Regions from separate parts of the Burkholderia diffusa genome, predicted to be linked through region 2. Evidence: predicted binding sites of a transcription regulator. Region 2 holds the regulator's gene; the other holds the start of a gene.
What was found. Region 2 encodes FliA, which starts transcription of late flagellar genes. Its sites were predicted from a motif close to CTAAAGTTTNNNNNNNNNNNGCCGNTA; they were not measured.
Positions count from the first base shown of each region.

Region 1: the regulator FliA is predicted to act here: its motif matches at 3,011-3,037, upstream of flgK (flagellar hook-associated protein FlgK).

Region 1 covers NZ_CP013362.1:3,167,001-3,176,462, forward strand. The annotation lists gene flgL (flagellar hook-associated protein FlgL) at 1-948, opposite strand, end outside; gene flgK (flagellar hook-associated protein FlgK) at 972-2,954, opposite strand; gene WI26_RS14590 (flagellar brake protein) at 3,150-3,905, opposite strand; gene flgJ (flagellar assembly peptidoglycan hydrolase FlgJ) at 4,137-5,120, opposite strand; gene WI26_RS14600 (flagellar basal body P-ring protein FlgI) at 5,121-6,320, opposite strand; gene flgH (flagellar basal body L-ring protein FlgH) at 6,326-7,015, opposite strand; gene flgG (flagellar basal-body rod protein FlgG) at 7,037-7,825, opposite strand; gene flgF (flagellar basal-body rod protein FlgF) at 7,861-8,619, opposite strand; gene flgE (flagellar hook protein FlgE) at 8,640-9,462, opposite strand, start outside.
Region 2 covers NZ_CP013362.1:215,020-224,481, forward strand. The annotation lists gene WI26_RS00915 (VOC family protein) at 1-19, shown strand, start outside; gene WI26_RS00920 (DUF805 domain-containing protein) at 382-762, shown strand; gene flhB (flagellar biosynthesis protein FlhB) at 1,059-2,258, shown strand; gene flhA (flagellar biosynthesis protein FlhA) at 2,255-4,357, shown strand; gene flhF (flagellar biosynthesis protein FlhF) at 4,354-6,111, shown strand; gene WI26_RS00940 (MinD/ParA family ATP-binding protein) at 6,104-6,913, shown strand; gene WI26_RS00945 (RNA polymerase sigma factor FliA) at 6,936-7,670, shown strand; S-adenosyl-L-homocysteine riboswitch at 7,748-7,864, shown strand; gene ahcY (adenosylhomocysteinase) at 7,899-9,317, shown strand.

The DNA of each region.
Region 1 (9,462 bases), 380 kb from region 2:
GCTCGCGGTCGGGTTACCCGTGACGGGCGTCTTCAATGCCGTGATCATCGAATCGAGCGTCGAGAACACGTCGACCCCGCTCGCCTGCGGCGCGGGCGTCACCGAAAACGTGTCGTTGACCGACGGCGTGCCCGACACGGCCACCTTCATCCCGCTGCCGAGCGCGATCGCGGTGCCCGACGTGTAGGCCTGCGCGGGCGTGGTCGTCGGCGGCGACGCCGTATTGTCGGTCACCGTGTAGGTCGGCGCGGCCGCCGTGCCGCCGAAGGTGATCGTGAACTGATGGCCGTTCGTCGCGGCCGACGGGTCCGTCACCGTGACGTTGCCGATGGTGGCCGTGCCCGTGTTGCTCGCGCCGGCCGCCTGGACCGGCGCGCTGCCCAGCGACTGCACCGACATGAACACCGAGAGGCCCGAGTCGCCCTGCGGCACGCTGCGCGAATCGTCGATCTGCACGGTGCGCGTGCCCGTATCGCCGACGTAGCTGATGCCGCCGGCCGCGTTTTTCGTGAACGGCGCCGCCGCATTCTTGAAGCCCGCGAACAGATAGTTGCCGGCGCCGTCCGTCGAGTTCGCGAGCGACATCAACTGGTCGCGATAGCCCTCGAGCTGCGTCGCGAGCGCCGCGCGGTCGCTGTCGGCGAGCGAACCGTCGCCGGCGCGCACGATCACCGACTGGATGCTGCCGAGCACGGTGCTGACGTTCTGCAGCGCCTGGTCCTCCGCCTGCAGCGACGCGAGCGCCGTGCTCTGGTTCGCCGCGTACTGTGACAGCGTGGCCGACGTCATCGACAGCTGCACGGCCTGCGCCGCGCCCACCGGGTTGTCGGCCGGCGTCGTGAGGCTCACGCCGCTCGAGATCTGCTGGTAGAGCTGCGCGAGCTGGGCCTGCTGATCGTTCATCTGGCCGACGTTCAGCTGGTAGAACTGGGTCGTGGAAATCCGCATCGTTTCTATCCTCTCGAATCCGCTCAGCTGAACAGGCCCAGCACGGTCTGGAACAGCGAAGACGCCGTCTGGATCACTTTCGCGTTCGCCTGGTAGAGCTGCTGGTACTGCATCAGGTTCGCGGCTTCCTCGTTCTGGTTCACGCCCGACACCGACTGCTGCGCGGACGTGATCTGCCCGACCAGCGCCGTCTGTGCGGTGCTCGACGACTTGAGCTGGCTCGCGGTGTTGCCGATGTTGTTCACGTAGTTCGCATACGCGCCCGTGAGCGTCGTCGTGCCGCCGCCGAGCGTCTTCGCGTTGACGAGCTGCGACAGCGCGAGCGCGTTGCTGCCGTCGCTCGTGCCGCCCGCGTACGGCCCGATCGTGAACGAATCGCCGTCCGACGGCGTGCCCGACAGCGTGACGGTCACGCCGTTCAACGCCCCGGCGGCCGTCCCCGACATCGTCATCGCCGCACCGGTCGACGGGTCGTACGGCACGGAGTCGGTCGGATTGTTGATCGTCACCGAAGTCGGCGGCGTGCCCGGGATCGTCACCGTGGTGCCGACCGGGAAGCCCGACAGCGACTTCGTCGCCGCGTCGTAGGTCAGCTTGGTCGTCGGCACCTGGTAGCCGGCGCTCACCCCGCTCAGCGCGATCTTGCCGGTGCCGATGTTGGTGCTCGACGCCGACGTGATGGCCGGCGACGCGGCCGCGATCGCCGAGCCGCTCGTCGTCGCGAGGCCGAAGCCCGTCAGCGCGCCGCGCGTCGGCAGCACGGTGAACTGGTCGCCGGCATTCATCGCGCCGGACGAGAACGAGAAGTTCAGCCCGCCGAGCGAAAGCGGCATCGGCCCTGCCTTCTGGTCGACCACCGCGCCGCTCGCGCGATCGGTCAGCGTGTAGTTCGTGCCGTCGTACGACAGCGTGTAGTCGCTCGTCGTCGGCTGCGACGCGTTGGCGAACGACACGGAAAGCGACGCGTTGCCGGTATTGCCCTGGTTCGAATAGACGGCCGGGGCCGCCACCGTGAACAGGTTGCCGCCCGGCTTGCCCGACAGGTCGATGCCGAGCGCGTTCTGCGCGTTGACCTGCGCGGCGAAGCTGGCCGCGACCGCGCCCAGCTGCGCCTGCGCGGGGTCGAGCGTCTGGCTGCGGAACGCGAGCAGGCCGCCGAGCGTGCCGCCCGACAGCGACGCATCCGGCAGCGCCTGGTTCGGGCCCGGCGGGTTCGCGCCGGCGATGCCCTGCGACACCACGGTAAGTTCGCTCGGATCGGACGGCGACGTGACCGTCGCGAGCTGGTAGCTCTTGTCGGCGAGGACGAGCGGCTGGCCGCCCGCGAGAAACACGCTATAGCCGCTGTCGTTGCGCACCACCTGCACGCCGGCGAGGCTCGACAGGTTCGACACCGCGAGGTCGCGCTGGTCCATCAGCTGGTTCGGCGGCTGGCCCTGGCTGCTCGCCGCCGAGATCTGCTGGTTCAGCTGCGCGATCTGCGCGGTGTACGTGTTGATCTGCGACACCGTGCTGGTGAGCTGCGTATTGACGCTCTGGCGCAGCGCGTCGTACTGCTGGCCGGTCGCGTTGAGCTGGTTCGCGAGAATCTGCGCGTTGCTGATCGCGGTCTGCCGCACCGACGTGTCGGCGGCGCTGTTCGCCACGTTCTGCAAGCCGGTGAAATAGCCGGTGATCGCGGTCGAGATCCCCGCCGTCGGGCTGCCGACGTAGTTGTTCAGCTGCGCGACGAGCGAATACCACGTCGATAACGAGCCGCCTTGCGACTGCGCGCTGTTCAGCTGGTCGCTCAGGTACTGGCTGTACTGCCGCTGCACCGTGACGGTGTTCACGCCCTGCGGCATGTAGCCGCTCGACGTGTACTGGCCGCTCGCCTCGGCATAGACCGGGCGTTCGACCGAATAGCCGGGCGTCGCGGCGTTGCTGATGTTCTGACCGGTCGTCGTGAGGCCCCAGAGCGCGGCATTGAGGCCGCTGACACCGAGGTTCATGAGTGTGTTGGACATGCGCGATCCTGATGAGCCGGCCGCGCTGCGGCCGCCGGGTTGCGTGACTCCCGGTATAACGGCCGCGGATCGGAAAAATTGAGGGAAAAATGCGCTGGCGACACACGCGTGCGCGTCGTCCGTCGAGCGCTCCGGCGGACGCTGCCGGCACCGGTGCGAAAGCGGCCCCGGACGGGGCCGCGAGAGGGAGATGCGTCAGGCCCGCGCGAGCGAGCGGCGCTTCATCTCGAGCTGCGTGATCAGGCGCTGCAGCGTGTTCTCCGCGCTGCCCGGCAACGACATGAAGCGAAAGCCGAGCTGGAAGCGCCGCGAGCCGTTCGGCATCTGGGTCGAACGCTGCGACACGAGCCGCAGGTCGAGCGACAGCTTGCCGTGGCCGGTCAGCTCGAGCTCGACTTCCGGCAGCAGCGTGCCGACCTCGAGCGCCTCGACGCGCTCGTCGGCCGTGCGCAGCCCGACGCCGCCGAGCGACAGGTTATGCACCTCGAACACGAAGCCCTCGCCGTCCGGCAGCTTGCCGCGGCACAGGAACGGATCGACGATCGGCGCATCGACACGGAAATACTCGCGGCGCTGGATGCACATCAGCACGTCGGGGAAATCGGCGACGAACGCGGGCAGCCCCTCGTAGCGCGTTTCGCGCGGCGTGCTCGTGGTGAATTCGACGCGCACGCCTTCCGGCGCCGCGGCGAACGTGCAATGCGACGCGCCGAGAATGCCGGCGTTCTGCTCGGACAGCGCGCCCCAGTCGAACGTAAACGTGCGCGCGCCGACGTCGACCTCGAGCAGGCGCGTGACGAGCTGGCCACCCGGGTACTGGACGGTCAGGAAGTCGCCGCGGTTCACGAGGTTGCGCAGCTGCACACCGATCTCCAGCGGATTACGGCGGGCGTAGTCAGGCCCGGAATGGCCCGCATCCAGGCTCGGATCGGTCGACGTTTCGATATTCATGGCTAGCCGGTTTTCTTTTCATGGGCGCCCGGGCGACCGGTGCGCAGTAAAATCGGGCCAGAACATGGCCCGGTTGCAGGTCTCACACACTTAGCGGCAGTGCTCACCGAAAGTTTAGATCGAATTGCCGGTTTTTTTCGCGCAAACGTTGAAACCGCGCGCGGCGAGTGCCGGGCGCGGTCCGTAAGATTGCAAAAAGGCTGCCGGCGGGGCCGTTCCGGCCCCTGCCCGTCAGCCGATCTGCTGCATGATCGAGATCAGCTTCTTCGCGTAATTCGGGTCGGTTGCGTAACCGGCCTTCTGCATCCCGTGCGCGAAACCCTCGACGCTGCGGCTCGCGCTCAGCACGCCCGCATAGCGCGGGTTGTTCTTCAGCAGGTTCGCATAATCGGTCATCGCATGCTCGTACGAATCGTACGCGCGGAACTTCGCGACGACGCGGCGCGGCGTGCCGTTCACGTATTCGGTCGTCAGCGCCGATACCGTGCGGCCCGTCCAGCCCTTGTTCGCCTTGATGCCGAACACGTTGTAGCTCGTCGAGCCGTCGCTCGCGCGAATCTCGCGCTTGCCCCAGCCCGATTCGAGCGCGGCCTGGCCGACGATGAAGCGCGCCGGGATGCCGGTGGTCGCGCTCGCCGCCTGCGCCGGGCCGGCGAGCCGGTCGACGAACGCGTCGGCGTCCTGCGCGCCGCTCGCGCCTTTCAGCGGCGGCGTCAGCGCGCTGCCAGCCGTGTAGCCGCGCGCGCCGGCGAGCCCGCCGTTGTTCGACGCGTTCGCATAAGCCCGCGCCATCGCGTTCATCGCGGCGAGGCTGCCTTCGTTGCCCGACGTGCCCGAGCCGATCGCGCCGAACCCGGCCGCGCCCGCGTCGGCCGCCGTGTCGGTGCCGTCGCCCTGCCCCGCGTTGCGCAGCAGCTGCTTCATCAGCGCGTCGGCCACGCCGATTCCGCGCTTCGACATCTGCTGCGCGAGCTGCTGGTCGAGCATCGACGTGTACATCTTCGACGTATGCGAATCGAGCAGGCCGCCGTCGGGCGACGCGTCGCGCATGCTCTTGAGCATCATTTGCGTGAACATCGCGTCGAACTGGCCGGCGACCGCCTTCGCGCCCGCCTGCGGCGACTGCTTCGCCTGCGCGCGCAGCGCGTCGAAACCCTGCACGTCGAGCGCGAAGCGCTGCGTGAGGTCGTTTGCGTTCGGGAGGTTCGCTGCCATTTAGATGATCTCCAGGTCCGCGCGCAGCGCGCCGGCCGCCTTCATCGCCTGCAGGATCGACATCAGGTCCGCCGGCGTCGCGCCGAGCGTGTTCAGCGCCTTCACGACGTCGGCGAGGTTCGCGCCGGCCGTCACCATCTTCAGCGCGCCGTTGTCCTGCTTCAGCTGGATCTGCGATTGCTGCGCGACCACCGTCTGCCCGTTCGAGAACGGCCCCGGCTGCGATACCACGGGCTGCGTGTTGACGACCACCGACAGGTTGCCGTGCGCGACCGCGCAGCTTTGCAGCGTGACCATCTGGTTCATCACGATCGAGCCGGTGCGCGCGTTCAGGATCACCTTCGCGGCGGCCTTGTCCGGGCTCACGTCGAGATTCTGCAGGCGCGCCATGAACGCGACCTGCTGCGCGGAATCGGCCGGCGCGGCAAGCTGGATCGTACGGCCGTCGAGCGCCGTCGCGGTGCCCGGGCCGAAGCTCGAATTGACCGCGGACACGATCCGCTGCGCGGTGCCGTAGTCCATGTCGTTCAGCTGCAGCTGCAGCACGCCGTTCATCTGCGCGATCGCGTTCGGCACCGAGCGTTCGACGATCGCACCGCCGACGATCCGGCCGGCCGCGAGCTGGTTCACCTGCACGCGGCTGCCGTTCGCGCTCGCGCCAGCGCCGCCGACCGCCATGTTGCCCTGCGCGAGCGCGTACACCTGGCCATCCGCGCCCTTGAGCGGCGTGAGCAGCAGCGTGCCGCCGCGCAGGCTCTTCGCGTTGCCGAGCGACGAAACGGTGACGTCGAGCGCCTCGCCCGGCCGCGCGAACGGCGGCAGCGTGGCGGTCACCATCACGGCCGCGACGTTCTTCAGTTGCATGTTGTTCAGCGACGACGTGCCGCCGTTGGCCGAACCGTTGTTGATCGAGATGCCCAGGTTCGCGAGCATGTTCGCGAGCGTCTGCGTCGTAAACGGCGTCTGCATCGTCTGGTCGCCCGTCCCGTCGAGGCCGACGACGAGGCCATAGCCGATCAGCGGGTTGTCGCGCACGCCCTGAATCTGCGCGAGGTCCTTCAGGCGCTCCGCGTGCGCGGGTGCCGCGCCGAGCGCGCATGCCGCCACCACGAGCGCGGCTGCGAGCCGGACGACGGCCGGCACGCGCGACGCACGGAACGACATACGGGACGACAGGCGGTGGAAAAGAGGCTGCTGCATCGTCATCACCACGGTGCGATGTTGAGGAAGAAGCGCTGCAGCCAGCCCATCGTCTCGGCTTCGTTGATGTAGCCCTTCGCCGAGTATTCGATGCGCGCGTCGGCCACCTGCGTCGAGTAGACCGAGTTCGCGCCCGAGATCGTGTTCGGGTTGACGACCCCGGAGAAGCGCACGAACTCGTTGCCCTGGTTGATCAGCATCTGCTTCTCGCCGCTGACGACGAGGTTGCCGTTCGGCAGCACGTTGGTGACGGTCACCGTGATCGTGCCGTTGAACGTGTTCGCCGCGCTGGCGCCGCCGGTCGCCGCGAACTTGTTGTTGCCGGCCGCCGACAGGTTCGCCTTCGCGAACAGCCCGCCGAGGAAGCCGGCCGTCGGCACGTTGAAGCTGGTGTCGCCCGCGCGGTTGGTGTTCGCGCCCGACGACTTGGTCGCGTTGATGTTCTCCGCGATCACGATCGTCAGGATGTCGCCGACGTTGCGCGGCCGCTGATCCTCGAACAGCGGCCGGCCGGCGTAGCCCGGGTTGTAGATCGAGCCGGGCGCCTGCATCGCCATCGGCGCCGGCGGCTGCGCCGTCATCGGCTGCTGGATGATCGGGTCGCGCGGAATCTGCGCGCAACCGGCGAGCGCGGCCACCGCGACCGCGCACGCGGCGCGGACGGAGGCTGACGGGAGGAGGCGAACCTGCTTCATGGCGACGACGGGACTTTCCGGTTAGCTCTTCATCTGCGTGACGGTCTGCAGCATCTGGTCGGACGTCGTCACGGCCTTGCTGTTGATCTCGTACGCGCGCTGCGTCTGAATCATGTTGACGAGCTCCTGCACGACGTTCACGTTCGACGCCTCGACATAGCCCTGGTTGAGCACGCCCGCGCCGTTCAGGCCCGGCTGCGACACGTTCGGCGCGCCCGACGACGTGGTCTCGGCGAACAGGTTCTCGCCCTTCGCCTCGAGGCCGGCCGGGTTGATGAAGGTCGCGATCTGCAGCGAGCCGATCTGCACCGCGTTGCTCGAGCCCGGCTGCGTGACCGACACGACGCCGTCCTTGCCGATCGTGAGCGACTGCGCGTTCTGCGGCACGGTGATCGCCGGCAGGATCTGATAGCCGCTCGACGTGACGAGCTGGCCCTGCGCGTTGGTCTGGAACGAGCCGTCGCGCGTGTACGCGTTCGTGCCGTCCGGCATCAGCACCTGGAAGAAGCCCGCGCCGTTGATCGCGACGTCCTTCGAGTTGCCGGTCTGCGTGAGGCCGCCCTGCGTGTACAGGCGCTCGGTCGCGACCTGCTGCACGCCCGTGCCGAGCTGCAGGCCCGACGGCAGTTCCGTCTGCTGCGTCGAGTTGGCGCCCGGCTGGCGGATGGTCTGGTACAGCAGATCCTCGAACACCGCGCGCGACGCCTTGAAGCCGTTCGTGCTGGTGTTCGCGAGGTTGTTCGAGATCACGTCCATCTGCGCCTGCTGCGCATTCATGCCGGTGGCGGCGATGTAGAGCGATCGGTTCATGTTGAATCTTCTCCTGGTAGCTACGGCCGTGCCGCTCAGCTGAAGTTGAGCAGCTGGTTCGCCGACTGCTCGTTCTGGTCGGCCGTCTGGATCAGCTTCGACTGCAGCTGGAACGCCCGTGCGTTGTCGATCATCGCGACCATCGCGGTCACCGGGTTCACGTTGCTGCCTTCGAGCGAATTCGGCGTGACGACCACGTTCGGGTCGGCGTCGGCCGGATTGCCGTCGGCGGTGCGGAACAGCCCGTCGTTGCCGCGCGTGAGCGTGGCCGGGTCGGGGTTCACGAGCTTCATCTGGTCGACGATCGCGACCGCCGTCGGCGGATCGCCCGGCATCAGCGCGGACACCGTGCCGTCCTTGCCGATCGTCACTTCCGCGTTCGGCGGCACCGAGATCGGGCCGCCGTTGCCGATCACCGGCAGGTTGCTCGCGTTGACGAGCTGGCCGTTTTCGTCGACGTGCAGATTGCCCGCGCGCGTGTACGCCTCGCCGCCGTCGGCGGTCTGCACAGACAGCCAGCCGGCGCCCTGCACCGCGACGTCGAGCGGGTTGCCCGTGCGCGTGATCGGGCCCGGCGCGTAATCCGCTCCGGGTGTCGATGCGAGCACGTAGGTGCGCGTCGTCGTCGGGTCGATATTGCTGCCGTCGCCGAAATTCATCGGCACCGCGCGATAGGTCGCGAGCTGCGCGCGAAAACCCGTCGTCGACGCGTTCGCGAGGTTGTTCGCGACGATCGCCTGCTGGTCGAGCGACTGCGACGCGCCCGTCATCGCCGTGTAGATCAGTCGGTCCATGGCTGCCGGTTATTAGCGCGTTACAGGTTGATGAGCGTCTGGTCGACGGTCTGCTGCGTCTTGATCGTCTGCGCGTTCGCCTGGTAGTTGCGCTGCGCGGTGATCAGGTTGACGAGCTGCGACGTCAGGTCGACGTTCGAGTTCTCGAGCGCGCTGCCCTGCAGCGAACCATGGTTCGTGCTGCCCGGCGACGAAATCTGCGGCACGCCCGACGCGGACGATTCGGCGTACTGGTTGCCGCCGAGATTGACGAGCCCGTTCGGGTTGTTGAAGTTCGCGAGCACGATCTGGCCGAGCACCGCCGTCTGGCCGTTCGAGTAGTTGCCGGTCAGCTTGCCGTCGGCGCCGATCGAGAAGGTCGTCAGCGTGCCGCTCGCATAACCGTCCTGCGCGAGGTTGTTCACGCCGTCCTTGCCGCCGTACTGCGTGGTGCCGGTCAGGTCGAGCGTGAGCTGCTGCGGCGTCGCCGAGCCGTCGGTGTTCGGGACGGTGAACTGGAACTGGCCGAGCGATGCGGTCGGCGTGGCCGGCGTGCCCGTCGTCGTGCTCTGGATCGCGCCGGACGAGTTGAACGTGACCGTGCCGAGATCCGTCGTGGTGCCGCCCTGCACGCCCGCGTAGGCTTCCCACGTGCCGGCCGCCGACTTCACGAAGTACATGTTGACCGCCTGCGAGCCGCCGAGCGAGTCGTACACCTGGATCGACGTCGAGTAGTTGTACGTCGTGGTGTCGGTCGCGCTGAACGGCGTCTTGGTCGGCACCGTGTCCTGCGAGTTCAGGTTGAACTGACCGGTGATCTTGGTCGTCGCGGTCGGCGCGATATTGGTGGTCGGCGCCTGCAGC
Region 2 (9,462 bases):
GCAGGCGGCGGCAGGCTAGCGCGAACGCCGGCCGGGCCACGCCGATTTCGACGTGCGCATGCGACGCCCGGCGTTATTCCCGGTCGGCCGGTAAATGCGCGCCAAACGATCGATTCGATTATCGATCGCGGCGCGTTTCATGCTGGTGTAATCACTCTATGGATTATGTGCGTCTGATTTCTGTCAGCGCATCGCGATTATAAAAATGACGTGACATACCCGCAGGCGATGCGGCATGCAGCCGCTGAAGCCGCTCCAGTTCTGCGAGAGCCTGCGTGCGAACCGGCCGGTGCGCGAAAAGGGATGCAATGCCCGGAAATTCAAATTTATAATGCCCGCGTTGTTTCCGGTGTCGCCGATATAAAACATGAGGGCAATAAAATGAATTTCACCGAGGCTGTGCGTTCCGCACTCAATCAATACGCGAAATTCGAGGGCCGCGCGCGCCGTGCCGAATACTGGTATTTCGCGCTGCTTACCGGCGTGGTGTCGATCGTCTGCCAGGTGATTACCATGGCCGGGCGCGATGCGAGCGCGCTGTCGCTGCTGCTGATGATCGTCGCGGCCGTCGTGTCGCTTGCGCTGGTGCTGCCGAGCCTCGCGGTCACCGTGCGCCGCCTGCACGATACGGGCCGTTCCGGCTGGTTCCTGCTGGTCGGGTTCGTTCCGGTCGTCGGCGGGATCCTGCTGCTCGTGTGGATGTGCTCGCGCGGCACCAATGGCCCGAACCGTTTCGGCCTGGATCCGATTCCGGCGATCTGAGCGCCGCCCGCCCCGACGCGCGACGCCGTCGCGCCGGGGCGGGCAGACGATCGCTTCACGCTGCCTCGATTCCCCGCTTTACCTCTTCATCCGCTTCACCGCGCCGTCGTCCGAACGCGGTTACCGACGCCTCCCGGCGCGCCGCGCCTGCCCGCGACCGCCCGCCGCACCGGCTCGCCCGATTCACAGAAATACCCCCCTTTCCCGGCTTTGCTCGACCGATCGGCGTTTGACGCGCGCATGAATAATCGGTGTCACTGGAAAGCGGCATTCCGCCGTACCCGACTGGAGGCCCCGTGGCAGACGAGAGCGATCTCGACAGAACCGAAGCCGCCACTCCGAGGCGCCGCGAGAAGGCGCGCGAGGAGGGGCAGGTCGCGCGTTCGCGCGAACTGGCTTCGTTCGCGCTGCTCGCGGCCGGGTTTTACGGCGCGTGGCTGCTCGCGGGTCCGTCGGGCGCCCATCTCCAGACGATGCTGCGCGGCGCGTTCGCGTTCGACCGCGCGACCGCGTTCGACACGCACCGGATGCTGTCGGCGGCCGGCAGCGCGAGCGTCGAAGGTCTCGCCGCGCTGCTGCCGATCCTCGCGCTCACCGGGCTGGCTGCGCTGGTCGCGCCAATGGCGCTCGGCGGCTGGCTGATCTCGCAGAAGACCTTCGAGCTCAAGTTCGACCGCCTGAACCCGATCGCGGGCCTCGGCCGGATGTTCTCGATCCAGGGGCCGATCCAGCTCGGGATGTCGCTCGCGAAGACGATCGTCGTCGGCGGGATCGGCGGGATCGCGATCTGGCGCAGCAAGGACGAGCTGCTCGGCCTCGCGACCCAGCCGCTCGGCTCGGCGCTTGCCGATGCGATGCACCTGGTCGCCGTGTGCTGCGGCACGACGGTCGCCGGGATGCTGGTGGTCGCCGCGCTCGACGTGCCTTACCAACTCTGGCAGTACAACAAGAAGTTGCGCATGACGAAGGAAGAAGTGAAGCGCGAGCATCGCGAGAACGAAGGCGATCCGCACGTGAAGGGCCGTATCCGCCAGCAGCAGCGCGCGATCGCGCGGCGCCGGATGATGGCCGCCGTGCCGAAGGCCGACGTGGTCGTCACGAACCCGACGCACTTCGCCGTCGCGCTGCAGTACACGGACGGCGAGATGCGCGCGCCGAAGGTCGTCGCGAAGGGCGTGAACCTCGTCGCCGCGCGCATTCGCGAACTTGCGGCCGAGCACAACGTACCGCTGCTCGAGGCGCCGCCGCTCGCGCGTGCGCTGTATCACAACGTCGAACTCGAACGCGAGATTCCGGGCTCGCTGTATTCGGCCGTCGCGGAAGTGCTCGCGTGGGTCTACCAGCTGCGGCGCTTCCGTTCGGAAGGCGGCGCCTTCCCGGCCGCACCGGTCGATCTCGACGTGCCGGCCGAACTCGACAAGGGGTCGTCGGTCGCCACCGACGACGAGCGTGAGGAAGCCGAAGACACGCTCGGCAAGCAAGGAAACGCAGCATGAGCACCCCGACCACCGGCCTGTTCGCCAAGCGCCAGAATCCGTTCGCCGGCACCAACCTGCGCGCGCTCGCGGGCCCGATCCTCATCTGCATGATCCTGGGGATGATGATCCTGCCGCTGCCGCCGCTGCTGCTGGATCTGCTGTTCACGTTCAACATCGCGCTGTCGGTGATGGTGCTGCTCGTCAGCATGTACACGATGAAGCCGCTCGACTTCGCGGCGTTCCCGAGCGTGCTGCTGTTCTCGACGCTCTTGCGCCTGTCGCTGAACGTCGCGTCGACGCGCGTCGTGCTGCTCGAAGGCCACACCGGCCCCGACGCGGCCGGCCAGGTGATCGAGGCGTTCGGCCACTTCCTCGTCGGCGGCAACTTCGCGGTCGGCATCGTCGTGTTCGTGATCCTGATGATCATCAACTTCATGGTGATCACGAAGGGCGCGGGGCGGATCGCGGAAGTGTCCGCGCGCTTCACGCTCGATGCGATGCCCGGCAAGCAGATGGCGATCGACGCCGACCTGAACGCGGGCCTCATCAACGAAGAGCAGGCCCGCAAGCGGCGCCTCGCCGTGTCGCAGGAAGCCGAGTTCTACGGGTCGATGGACGGCGCGTCGAAGTTCGTGCGCGGCGACGCGATCGCGGGCCTGATCATCATGGCGATCAACGTGATCGGCGGGCTGATTGTCGGGATGGTGCAGCACGACATGTCGTTCGCCGCGGCCGGCACCAACTACACGCTGCTGACGATCGGCGACGGCCTCGTCGCGCAGATCCCGTCGCTCGTGATCTCGACGGCCGCCGGCGTGATCGTGTCGCGCGTCGCGACCGACGAGGACATCGGCACGCAGATCACCGGCCAGCTGTTCACGAACCCGCGCGTGCTGACGATCACCGGCGCGATCATCGTGCTGATGGGCCTGATCCCGGGCATGCCGCACTTCGCGTTCCTCGCGCTCGGCGGCGGTGCGATCTGGCTGGCCCGCACGCAGACCCGCCGCGCGGCGGCCCGCGTGGCGGCCGGCGACGTGACCGAGATCGCACCGCCCGCCGCACTGCCGGGCGACAGCCACGAGGCGACCTGGGACGACGTGCAGCTGATCGATCCGCTCGGCCTCGAAGTCGGCTACCGGCTGATTCCGCTCGTCGACAAGAACAGCGACGGCGAGCTGCTCAAGCGCATCAAGAGCATCCGCAAGAAATTCGCTCAGGAGATCGGCTTCCTGCCGCCGGTGATCCACATCCGCGACAACCTCGAGCTGCGGCCGAACGCGTACCGGATTGCGCTGAAGGGCGTCGAGATCGGCGCGGGCGAAGTGTTCCCGGGCCAGTGGCTCGCGATCAACCCGGGCCAGGTGACGGCCGCGCTGCCGGGCGCCATGACGCAGGATCCTGCGTTCGGGCTGCCCGCCGTGTGGATCGACGTCGCGATGCGCGAGCAGGCGCAGGTGTACGGCTACACGGTCGTCGATGCGAGCACGGTCGTCGCGACGCATCTGAACCATCTGGTCGTCCAGCACGCGGCCGAACTGCTCGGCCGCCAGGAAGTGCAGGCGCTGGTCGAGCGCACCGGCAAGGACGCGCCGTCGCTCGTCGAGGATCTCGTGCCGAAGACGATCTCGCTGACGACGCTGCAGAAAGTGCTGCAGAACCTGCTCGAGGAAGGCGTGCCGATTCGCGACATGCGCACGATCCTCGAAGCCGTGTCCGAACACGCCGGCCGCGGCGACGCGTACGAGATCACCGCCGCGGTGCGGCTGTCGCTCGGTCGCGCGATCACGCAGCAGTGGTATCCGGGCTCGGGCGAGATGCAGGTGATGGGCCTCGATTCGAATCTCGAGCGCGTGCTGTCGCAGGCGCTCGCCACCGGCGCGAACCCGGGCCTCGAGCCCGGTCTCGCGCACAACCTTCTGACCGGCACGCAACAGGCGATGCTGCGTCAACAGAATCTCGGGCTGCCGCCGGTGCTGCTGGTGCAGCACGCGCTGCGCGCGATGCTCGCGCGTTTCCTGCGCCGCAGCCTGCCGCAACTGAAAGTGCTGTCGTATGCCGAAGTGCCGGACACGCGCACGATCAAAGTCGTTAACGTCATCGGGGGTTCCGCTTGAACATTCGCAAATTCACCGGCGCGACCAGCCGCGACGCGCTTCGCCTCGTGCGCGAGGCACTCGGGGCCGACGCCGTCGTGCTGTCGAACCGCACGCTCGATGACGGCAGCGTCGAAATCGTCGCACTCGCCGACTCGGATCTCGCCGCGGTCGCACCGCCGGCTGCCCGGACGCGCACCGTCGCGCCGCGCGCGCCGGAATCCGTGCCGGCAGCGGCCGTCCCGGGCATCGTGTCGCGCCCGGGTGCAGCGTTCGCGCGCCCGGCCGTCAATCCGTATGCGGCGGGCGAAGGCGGCCTGCCGGATGTGTTCTCGTCGGTGTTCGGCGCGAGCGCCGAAGCGACCGCGCCGGCAGCTCAACCGGCCGGTTTCGACGCCGACGCGCACGCAGCGGACGCGGCATCGCCGTCGTCGGCTGTGTCCGCCGCCGCAGCCGACGCAGCGGCGGCCGCGTCCGAACCCGCGCCGTGGCTCGTCGAGCACGCGAAGCGCCTCACCCAGCAGCGCGAAGCGCTGATGGCCCGCGCGCAGGCCGCCCCGGCCGCACCGCAATCGCCGGCCCGTGCGCAGCAGGACGCCGCACCGGCGACGCCGGCCGGCTGGGCGCGCGACATCGTGCGCGACGCCGAACGCCGGATGCCGTCCGCTGGCGCTGCCACGCTTCGCCAGGGCGAAGCGAGCGCGGCGAAGCCGGTCGAACGCGCGCGCCTGTCCGCGGAAGCGGCGGCCGCGGTGGCCGACGCGGTGAAGACGCGCATCGAGAGCATCGTCAACGACACCGTGATGCACGAGCTCGGCGCGATGCGCGGGATGATGGAAGAGCAGTTCGACAGCCTGATGTGGCACGACCGCCAGCGCCGCAGCCCGGTGCACGGCGCGCTGACCAAACATTTGTTCTCGGCCGGCTTCTCCGCGCAACTGGTGCGGATGCTGGTCGACAACCTGCCGTCCGGTGACGGCGCGCAAACCTTCGAGCAGGCCGCCGAATGGGCGCAGTCGGTGCTCGCGGCGAACCTGCCGGTGCTCGAGAGCGAAGACGCGCTGATGGAGCGCGGCGGCGTGTTCGCGCTGATGGGGCCCACGGGGGTCGGCAAGACGACGACCACCGCGAAGCTCGCCGCGCGCTGCGTGATGCGCTTCGGCGCGAGCAAGGTCGCACTCCTGACCACCGACAGCTACCGGATCGGCGGCCACGAGCAACTGCGCATCTTCGGCAAGATCCTCGGCGTGCCCGTGCACGCGGTGAAGGACGCGGGCGACCTCGAGCTCGCGCTGTCCGAGCTGCGCAACAAGCACATCGTGCTGATCGACACGATCGGCATGAGCCAGCGCGACCGCGCGCTGTCCGACCAGATCGCGATGCTGCACGGTGCGAACGCACCGGTCCAGCGCCTGTTGCTGCTCAACGCGACGAGCCACGGCGACACGCTCAACGAGGTCGTCCAGGCTTACCGCAGCGCGGCCGAATATCCCGATCTGGCCGGCTGCATCCTGACCAAGCTCGACGAGGCGACTCACCTCGGCGGCGTGCTCGACACGGTGATCCGCTACAAGCTGCCGGTCCATTACGTGTCGACCGGCCAGAAGGTGCCGGAGAACCTGTACGTCGCATCGACCCGGTTCCTGCTGAAGAGCGCGTTCTGTGTGCCGCGCGACGGCTCGCCCTTCGTGCCGCAGGACGAGGACATGCCGACGCTGCTTTCCGCTCTGACCGCACGTTCCACCGCCGAGCTGCACGAGGTGCGATTTGGATAAACCGATCATCGACCAGGCCGAAGGGCTGCGGCGCCTGCTGGCCGGGCGCGCGTCGCGCATCGTCGCGGTGACGGGCGGGCCGGCCGGGGTCGGCTGCACGACGACCGTCGTGAACGTCGCGGCCGCGCTGGCCGCGCTCGGCAAGGACGTGCTCGTCGTCGACGAGCGCGCCGACGTGCATTCGGCCGCGGCGACGCTCGCGGGCGCGTGGCTGCGCGACGGCGAACGCACGCGCGTCGCCGCCGGGTTCGGCCTGTGCGCGGCCCCGCGGGACGGTTACAGCGATTCGCAATTGAGCGACTTCATCGACGGCCAGGCGGACATCGTTCTGGTCGACGCGCAGCTCGGTGCCGACGGCACGTTCTCCCCGCTCGCGCGCGAGGCGCACGACGTGCTGATCGTCACGCGGGTCGCCGCGCAGGCGATCACCGAGGCGTACGCATGCATGAAGCGCCTGCATTTCGCGCACGCGGTCGCGCAGTTCCGCGTGCTGACCAATCACGTCGGCAGCCATGCCGACGCCAGGACCGCATTCGACAACCTCGCGGGCGTCGCGAGCCGCTACCTGACGGTGTCGATCGCCGACGCCGGCTGCGTGAGCGCCGATCCGCTCGTCGAGCATGCGCGCGACCTGATGCATACCGCGGTCGACGCGTTCCCGTCGTCGGCCGCCGCGCGCGATTACCGGCAGCTTGCCGCCGACCTGCTGTACTGGCCGATGCGCCCGCGCTCGGGCGCCGGCCGTGCCGTGCATGCGGGCGGCAAGCCGTCGTACGAGGCGGGTGCGGCACACGCCGCGTGAGCGCCACCGGAAGGAGAGAGCCATGATGTACAACGCTCAAGGAAAGATGACCCAGGCCGACGTGCTCGCGCAATACGCGCCGCTCGTGCGGCGCCTGGGGCTGCAGCTCGTCGCGAAGATGCCGGCGAGCGTCGATCTCGACGACCTGATCCAGGCCGGCATGATCGGCCTGATGGACGCGGCCGGCCGCTACAAGGAAGACCAGGGCGCCCAGTTCGAGACCTACGCGACGCAGCGCATTCGCGGCGCGATGCTCGACGAGCTGCGCAGCAACGACTGGCTGCCGCGCAGCCTGCGCAAGACGTCGCGCGAGGTCGAGTACGCGGTGCACCAGGTCGAGCAGCAGCTCGGCCGCTCCGCGAGCGAGACCGAGATCGCGCAGCACCTGAAGATGCCGCTCGACGAATACCAGGGGATGCTGCAGGACCTGCACGGCAGCCAGCTCATCTATTACGAGGATTTCGATCGCGCGGCCGACGACGAGCCGTTCCTCGACCGCTATCGCGTCGATCACGCCGATCCGTTGTCGTCGCTGCTCGACGAACACCTGCGCGAGGCGCTCGTCGAAGCGATCGAGCGCCTGCCCGAGCGCGAGAAGCTGCTGATGTCGCTGTACTACGAGCGCGGGCTGAACCTGCGCGAGATCGGCGCGGTGCTCGAGGTCAGCGAGTCGCGCGTGTGCCAGCTGCACAGCCAGGCCGTCGCGCGGCTGCGTGCGCGGCTGCGCGAACAGGCTTGGGTGGGGGCGGAGAACTGACCCTTTCATGACGCCCGCGCGCGCCGACGCCGCGCGCGGCGCGCATTTCCCGCGCCGATTTGCTACAATCCCTCCCGTTTTCCGAGGAGCGTTGCGACGGACCATCCTGCGTCCGCCAGGCTCGGAAAGCTTCACCAAGCAGCCGTGCGGCAACATTTGCGCCGGCCCCGCTTCCTGAACGGCGCTCACGTCACCAATTTCTAGAACTTTTTTAGAAAGGAGGGCGTGATGAACGCCATTATCGATTCCCAGGCTTCCAAGGATTACATCGTCGCCGACATGGCGCTTGCCGGCTGGGGCCGCAAGGAACTGAACATCGCCGAGACCGAAATGCCGGGCCTCGTGCAGATCCGCGACGAATACAAGGCGCAGCAGCCGCTGAAGGGCGCGCGCATCGCAGGTTCGCTGCACATGACGATCCAGACCGGCGTGCTGATCGAGACGCTGAAGGCGCTCGGCGCGGACGTTCGCTGGGCGTCGTGCAACATCTTCTCGACGCAGGACCACGCTGCCGCCGCGATCGTCGAAGCCGGTACGCCGGTGTTCGCGTTCAAGGGCGAGTCGCTCGACGAATACTGGGAGTTCTCGCACCGCATCTTCGAATGGCCGAACGGCGAATTCGCGAACATGATCCTGGACGACGGCGGCGACGCAACGCTGCTGCTGATTCTCGGCTCGAAGGCCGAGAAGGACCGTTCGGTGATCGCGAAGCCGACCAACGAGGAAGAAGTCGCGCTCTTCAAGTCGATCGCGAAGCACCTCGACGCCGATCCGACCTGGTACTCCACGCGTCTCGCGCACATCAAGGGCGTGACCGAGGAAACCACGACCGGCGTGCACCGCCTGTACCAGATGGAAAAGGACGGCCGCCTGCCGTTCCCTGCGTTCAACGTGAACGATTCGGTCACGAAGTCGAAGTTCGACAACCTGTACGGCTGCCGCGAGTCGCTCGTCGACGGCATCAAGCGCGCGACCGACGTGATGATCGCGGGCAAGGTCGCGGTCGTCGCGGGCTACGGCGACGTGGGCAAGGGCTGCGCGCAATCGCTGCGCGGCCTGGGCGCGACCGTGTGGGTCACCGAAATCGATCCGATCTGCGCGCTGCAGGCGGCGATGGAAGGCTACCGCGTCGTGACGATGGAATACGCGGCCGACAAGGCCGACATCTTCGTGACGGCGACCGGCAACTACCACGTGATCAACCACGATCACATGAAGGCGATGCGCCACAACGCGATCGTCTGCAACATCGGCCACTTCGACTCGGAAATCGACGTCGCGTCGACCCGCCAGTACCAGTGGGAAAACATCAAGCCGCAGGTCGACCACATCATCTTCCCCGACGGCAAGCGCGTGATCCTGCTGGCCGAAGGCCGCCTCGTGAACCTCGGCTGCGCGACCGGCCACCCGTCGTTCGTGATGTCGAACTCGTTCGCGAACCAGACGCTCGCGCAGATCGAACTCTTCACGCGCGGCGAACAGTACGAGAACAAGGTGTACGTGCTGCCGAAGCATCTCGATGAAAAGGTCGCGCGCCTGCACCTCGCGCGCATCGGCGCGAACCTGTCCGTGCTGTCGGACGAGCAGGCCGCGTACATCGGCGTGCAGAAGGACGGCCCGTTCAAGCCGAACCACTACCGCTACTGATGCACCGGCGCCGCCATGCCGCGTGCGCCCCGCAGCGGGCGTGCGCGGTGCGGCGGCGCGGTGCCGGATCGCCGGCCGTCGCGCGATGTCCGCCGCTGCGCGGAGCGCGTGCGACGGCCGGCGGCGGCCACTGACCGACCAGATC